One region of the Leucobacter sp. 1207-22 genome, then DNA from elsewhere that is predicted to be linked to it. Evidence: predicted binding sites of a transcription regulator. Region 1 holds the regulator's gene; the other holds the start of a gene.
What was found. The regulator LexA, encoded in region 1, represses DNA repair genes until DNA is damaged. The targets are predictions, from matches to a motif close to TCGAACANNTGTTCGA.
Positions count from the first base shown of each region.

Region 2: FW756_RS01870 (phosphorylase family protein) is a predicted target of LexA. The motif match lies at 2,006-2,021, and genes of this name have one in related genera.

Region 1 covers NZ_VXCR01000004.1:113,342-116,748, reverse strand. The annotation lists gene FW756_RS08705 (hypothetical protein) at 1-366, shown strand, start outside; gene FW756_RS08700 (methylenetetrahydrofolate reductase) at 363-1,277, shown strand; gene lexA (transcriptional repressor LexA) at 1,348-2,007, opposite strand; gene FW756_RS08690 (LysM peptidoglycan-binding domain-containing protein) at 2,281-2,712, shown strand; gene FW756_RS08685 (histidinol-phosphate transaminase) at 2,771-3,407, shown strand, end outside.
Region 2 covers NZ_VXCR01000001.1:415,572-418,978, forward strand. The annotation lists gene FW756_RS01855 (glucosamine-6-phosphate deaminase) at 1-99, shown strand, start outside; gene FW756_RS01860 (hypothetical protein) at 186-851, shown strand; gene nrdI (class Ib ribonucleoside-diphosphate reductase assembly flavoprotein NrdI) at 913-1,353, shown strand; gene FW756_RS01870 (phosphorylase family protein) at 1,374-1,937, opposite strand; gene FW756_RS01875 (hypothetical protein) at 2,300-2,590, shown strand; gene FW756_RS01880 (amidohydrolase) at 2,587-3,407, opposite strand, start outside.

The sequences.
Region 1 (3,407 bases):
TTCCTCATGCAAGCAGCGAGTGAGAAGGACCCTGGCCGCGTAGCGCGACTTGTTGGTCACGAACTCGACGTCCTTGCCGAGGCGGGTCGTGAGCTCCCGCGGGTACTGCTCGGTGTGACCGACCCGACGAGCCCACGCCTCGAGACTGCTGAACATGTTCGCGATCAACTGGTGAACGCCGCGCGCTTCATCCCTGCAGAGCTGCTCGGCTCTACCGATGACTGCGGCTTTTCACCGTACCTCATTGATGAAAAGCCTCGTCACGGTTCACCTGACTACGCCCGTGACGTTGCGTTCGCGAAGATTGCTGCCCGCGTGCGTGGAACGCACATGGCAAGTGAGCGGCTGTCTGGGGGAGCACAATGAGTGCGGATCACACGACACTGCTCACGGGATCCGCACCCACCAAGACGAGGTTCTCGTTTGAGGTGTTTCCAGCGCGCACCGGAGCGGCCGCGCTCGCGCTCGGCCACGCCGTGCAACACCTTGCTGCAGCAAACCCAGACTTTGTTTCAGTCACCTATGGGGCGAACGGATCGCACCGAGACGAATCTGTTGATCTGCTGAAGTACCTTCGCAGCCACACAGATGTGTTGCCGCTCGCGCATCTCACAACGGTGCGTGAAAACCGTGAGTCGCTCTTGCGGATCATTCACGAACTCATGGACGCTGGTATTCATGACTTCTTAGCGCTACGTGGCGATCCGCCGCGCGGCATGACGGAGTCCTCACCAGAGGTTGCCGGCTCGCTGTCTGCACGCGATCTCGTTGAGCTCGCCGCTCAGGCGCGCTCAGAGCGACCTGCGCTCACGAGTGTTGGCCGAACTGCAGTCGCGGTATACCCGAATGGGCACCCACACTCACACGGTCGAAATGCTGACATTGAATGGTTACTCGCAAAACAGGAGGCGGGTGCATCTCTCGGTATCACGCAATTGTTCTTTCACGCAGAGGAGTACCTGAGTTTCGTTGCGGATGCGGGTGCGCAGGGCGTTCGGCTGCCGATCCTGCCGGGACTCATGCCGGTTTCTACGAGCGCACAGCTTCGAAAAGTTGCCGAGCTGGCGGGGCAACCAGCTCCCGCCAGCCTCGAACGAGCTATGCATGAGGCAGGCGGTTTTGCTCCGGAGCTCGGCGTTAGGCACACCGTTGAACTCGCACAGGAACTCATCGCTGGTGGCGCGCCGTCGATCCACCTCTATACGTTCAACCGACACGAACAGGTGCTCGCGGTGCTGCGTGAACTCGGACTTCTCCTCCGCGATCCGCTTGGCTAGCAGACAAGCAACAGGCGCGGCTTTGCATGATGCAGAGCCGCGCCTGTTGCTTGCTGGTTCGGTGGCCGGATCACACCGAACGGAACACTGAGACCACCTTGCCGAGGACTTCAGCGTGGTCGCCAAGAATCGGCTCGAACGCGCTGTTGCGGGGGAGTAGCCAGGTGTGACCATCGCGTCGACGGAAGACCTTGACGGTCGCTTCGCCATCGAGCATTGCAGCGACCATGTCGCCATTCTGGGCCTCGCGCTGCTGGCGGACGACGACGAAGTCGCCGTCACAGATAGCTGCGTCGATCATTGAGTCACCGACCACCTTCAGCATGAACAAGTTTCCATCCCCCACCAGCTGGCGGGGGAGCGGGAAGACTTCTTCTACCTGCTGGTCTGCGGTAATTGGTACACCTGCGGCGATCTGGCCGACAAGTGGAACAAAACTCGTCTCTGCAACCTCGGTTGGTTGCTCATCACTCAAAGCGTTGCGGGTTTCCGTAAGTTCGATCAAGATCTCGAGCGCGCGTGGGCGGTTTGGATCGCGCCGAATGTAGCCGGCAACCTCGAGGCGGCTGAGCTGATGCGTCACGCTCGACAACGAGGATAGGCCAACAGCGTCGCCGATCTCACGCATGCTCGGCGGGTACCCCCGGCCTTCAACCGAACGGCAAATGAACTCGAGGATTGCGCGCTGCTTCTCAGTGAGGGGCTTGGTGCGTGCAGTGCCATCGGCCATGGTGAATCCGTTCCTCTCGACTTCGAACAAAGCCCGCAACTCGGGGCAAAAGTTGGAATGTCGGTGGTGGGTGTTTGGGTGGGGGTGTTGTTTCGAAACCCTAACTTGCAAAGACATATCCGGCAAACATGTGTTCGAGTGTCGCTCGAAAGAAGTCGAATATCAGAGTTGTGCATTCGAAGCTTCGAAGATATATTCGAAATAGATGTTCGAACGCGTTGGTGAAAATTCGAAAAGAGACGCGCAGAACGACCAACTTTGGAGGAAGAGCTCGTGACTACCAACACCATGACTCCCGTACTGTCTTTCCCGCATGAGCAGCTTGACGCAATGCAGCGTCTTGCGACGACCACATCGGCTGCGGGAAGTGCAGTCGCAGCTGCACCCATGAAGATCCGTCTGACTCGTCGTGGTCGTGTGGTGTTTGGTGTGCTTGGCGCATTGCTGTTTGCTGTGCTGCTCGCTGCCGCGGCACTCATGTCGGCTCCGAGTGCGCAGGCCACGCTCGCAACAAGTGAGCAGGAGTTCACCTATGTCATCGCGAGCCCCGGTGCCTCGCTGTGGTCAATTGCTGAGAGTGTTGATCCTCAGGCAGACCCGCGTGATCTTGTTGCCGAGCTTGCACGACTGAACCAGCTCAACGGCGTTGACATTCAGGTTGGTGACGCCATCGCGATTCCCTTGCGCTATTCAAGTGCTGAGTAGCCACTGAAACGTATAACGCTCGGTCGATCACCATGTTCGCGTGGCTAGACTGAACAGCGTGGCTAAACTGAGCGATCTTCCCCTCCGATCAAACCTTGTGGGCAAGGCACCCTATGGTGCCCCGCAAGACCCGGTTCCCGTGAGCTTGAATGTCAACGAGAACACCCATCCAATTTCGGAGGAGGTGCTCACCGACATTGTTGCTTCGCTCGCACAGGCGGTTCGTAACGTGAATCGCTACCCAGATCGGGAGGCCACCGAGCTTCGCACCGAGCTTGCTAATTACCTGGGTCATTCATTGTCGTTTGAGCAGGTCTGGGCGGCGAACGGTTCGAATGAGGTGCTGCAGCAGGTGCTGCAGGCATTTGGTGGCCCCGGTCGCACGCTACTCAGCTTCACGCCTACCTATTCCATGTACCCGCTGCTTGCTGACGGTACTGACACCGGCTGGGTTGCCGTTCCACGCCCAGCTGATTATGCGTTGTCCCCCGAATTTGTGGCTGCGGCGCTCGCGGAACACCAGCCTGACATTGCCATTATCTGCGGCCCCAACAATCCAACGGGTACCCCGCTCACCCGTGAGACGATTCTCGCCGCTTATGACGCGTTTGACGGCATCCTGATCGTTGACGAGGCGTACCACGAGTTCGATGATGACAACAGCTCGGCTATTGAATTGCTTCCGGGACGGCACC
Region 2 (3,407 bases), on a different contig from region 1:
GACATGCCCGCAAGCATTCTTCAGCGCCACCCGCACGTGATTTGGTGCCTCGACACCGCGGCTGCCTCGCAGTTGCCTGCCGAGCTCATCGGGGCGTAGCACGCCAAAGCTCGACCTCCCGCGTCCCCCTCGCCCGCCCATATATGGTGGCCTGCGAGGGGTTCGTTTTTCAAGGGAGTGAATACATGACGCGCCAGTCTTCACGACGTCAGTTGATCCGCCAGGGATTTCTCTCGGCACTCGCCGTGATTGCGTGCCTCGTTGTGCTGTGGATCGATCTTCGTACCGGGCTCTGGAGCGAGGTCGTCGTTCTCTCAGGCATCGTCGGTGGTCTCATCACGTTCCTACTCACCGCCTTCGTGCTTCGCAGTACGCTCGCGCGCGCAAACGCCCGCCGGTGGGCGCCAGTCAATCGGCTCGCGCTGACGGAGTTCCTGCACGCAATCGCGGACGAGCAACGCAGTGAACTCTCACGCGGCATCGTCGTCGCTCGTTCGCTCGAGCTCCCCACCAATGGGGGCGCGGATCACGCAAGCCATGCTGAGCTTGAGGCGTTGCGCGACCAAGCGTTGCGTGACAGGCAGGATCTCTCACGTGCGCTGAGCTCGTGGGCAGAGTTTCTTGCGACCAACAGCGATGATGATCCAGTGTTGCTCCACGTCGCGCAGATCGCCATTCAGCTCGACCTTGTGCGTGATTGCGCGATCGCACTCGAGACCTCGCCGACCGCAGTAAACACGGCGCAGCTCGAGGCCGCTATTGCCGAAAGCAACGGCCGATTTGCCGCCCTGGTTGACGAGCTCCAACGCCAGATCAAGGTCCATGATGAAGATAGTGCGGCTGGCCGATAACTCACCCGGCGCGTGCACTTTTCGGGGCTAGGCTGAAGAGACGCACGAGGTCAGGAGCAGCATGATTGTCTACTTTTCTTCAGTGAGTGGCTACACCCACCGGTTCGTTGAAAAGCTTGGAATTCCTGCGCGACGTATCCCGATCCGACCTCGCGTCGACGGCATGATCCGCCTCACTGAGCCGTCAGTGCTGATCGTCCCAACGTATGGCGCTGGTCCTGCGACCAAGGCCGTACCCAAGCAGGTCATCGAGTTTCTCAACATTAAAGAGAATCGTGATCTCGTCATTGGGGTCATCGGGGCTGGAAACACCAACTTTGGCGAGGCATTTGGCATTGCAGGAGACATCATCTCGAACAAGCTCCAGATTCCGTTGCTCTATCGATTTGAGATCTTCGGCACCATTGAGGACGTTGAGACGGTGAAGGCTGGCATACCCGAGTTCGTCGAGCGTCGCATCGCCGAACTCGGGCTCACGCCGCCATACGTCACTGCGGACTAGCTACGGAGCTGCAACCGCAGTTACGCCGCAAAGCGCTCGTTCCAGAACGCACGCAGCTGCTCGCTCTTGTGAGCGACGATCTGGTCCCATTCCTCCTGCGTGGTCGAGCTATCTGCAAAGTCTGAAGGCACCTTGAAGACCTGAAGCGGCACGTTGAATCGCTCGCACATCGCGCCGTAGGCATAGCCCTCCATGTCGCAGAGCTGCGCACCGAGACCTGAGATCGTCGCGCGCTGCACATCATCACTGACGAACTGATCGCCGGTTGCCATCGTCGTCGTGTGTTCAGCTGCAAGAATCACATCGCCGTCAGGCTCAATCGTCGGTGAGTCAAGCTCGAAGTCGTGCTGCACGAGTCCGGTCACCTGGTAGATCGTGTTGAGGTCGAGACGATCGTCCCCGTCACCAACCACACCTGCGGTGCCGAGCACGACAACGCGATCAATATTGCCCTCAGCAAGCACGTCTGCGAGCCCGACTGCCGCGTTGATCTTGCCCACACCCGTAACCAGGTGCGGCACATCAGAGAACGCAGCTGCTTCGTCGCTGTGTGCGAAGACGAGCAGGGTGTTGTGTGCTGCCATGAGGGACTCCTCTAAGTTGATGTTGACCTTCGAAATGCGCGATGCGAAAAGTAAATGCTTGACATGCATCGAATACCTGTTCTATTCTTACAGGCTAAGTCGGAGTTTGCGTTTCGCAGCTCGAATTCTTCCACAGACTTCTTCTCTTACAGAAGTCGACAACAACTCGAAATCGTTGCGCACGCGCCTCATCTTGAACTGAGATTGGTCCGCCTCCCGGGCCCACGCGCTCTCGTTCTTCACTCCAGACTTTCGACTCCACCGAGCATCCGGCTCGGTTTCGGCGAACCAACCCGTGGTGTACCCACCTGTGCTTCGTCGTAATCACACCAACCCAAATGCACAAGAAGAAAGGACTTCTCATGCACACCTTCAAGAACATTTCTGCTCAGCAGCGAATCGCTCGTACTCCGTACCATGCGCTTGATCAGGACACCAAGGCAGGAGTCGTCCAGATTCCCGCGTGGGCTGAAAAGCGATCGGTATATCGCAGCGAGGGACGCACCCTCTACATTGTAGAAACTGCTGACCTCGATGAGGCACGCTCAGACCTTGCGACGATTTCTCGCGCTGGCTGGGACGTTGACGTTGAGCCCCTTGGCGAGGGCGCACGCATCTCGCTGACTCGACGCGACCTCGCGATCGCTGCCTAACCGATCAGACGTTCACGCGCCGATCTGGCGCGCTCAAGCACCTCATGCTTATCCAGTGTGAGGTGCTTTCCATTTTCATAGAGGTGCCGACCGCCCACCCAGACTTCACGTACGTCCGCTCCCGTTGCTCCGTAGCCAAGAAATGCGAGCGCCTCCGCTGCCCGAATCGGCGCGGCTGCGGTGCCACCAAAATCGACCGCAATGACATCCGCGAGCTTGCCTGCCTCGAGTACTCCAGCCTCTGGGAATCCAATGGCGGCGGATCCCCCAGCTGTTGCCGCGTGCAAGACCTGTGAGGCAGTCACCGTGACACCGGGTTCCCGACGAGGGAGCAACGCAGCAAGTTTGATCTCTTCGAACAGGTCGAGTGAGTTATTACTCGCCACCGAATCGGTCCCGAGAGCGACTTCAACGCCAGCAGAGAGCATTCCAGCAAAGGGCGCAATTCCGCAGCCGAGTTTGAGGTTCGAGACCGGGTTATGACTCACAGACACCCCGGCCTCCGCGAGCACCGTCGGTTCATCAGCCGCGAGCTGTACGCAGTGCGCGGCGTGCACCTCAGCGTCGAAAAAGCCGAGGTCAGCAAGGAAGCCAACTGGCGTCGCATCATATTTCGCGCGAATCGTCTCGACTTCGGCAGCCGACTCAGCGATGTGCGTGTGCACGGGAATGCCGTGGCGGAGCGCAAGGTCACGCACTTCTCGAAGAAACTCTGGGGTGCATGAGTAGGGCGCGTGCGGGCCAAAGCCGACACGGACCTGCGGATCCGCCGCATACTGTGCAGCAAGGTCGACCGTCGCTGCAAGCAATTCACGGC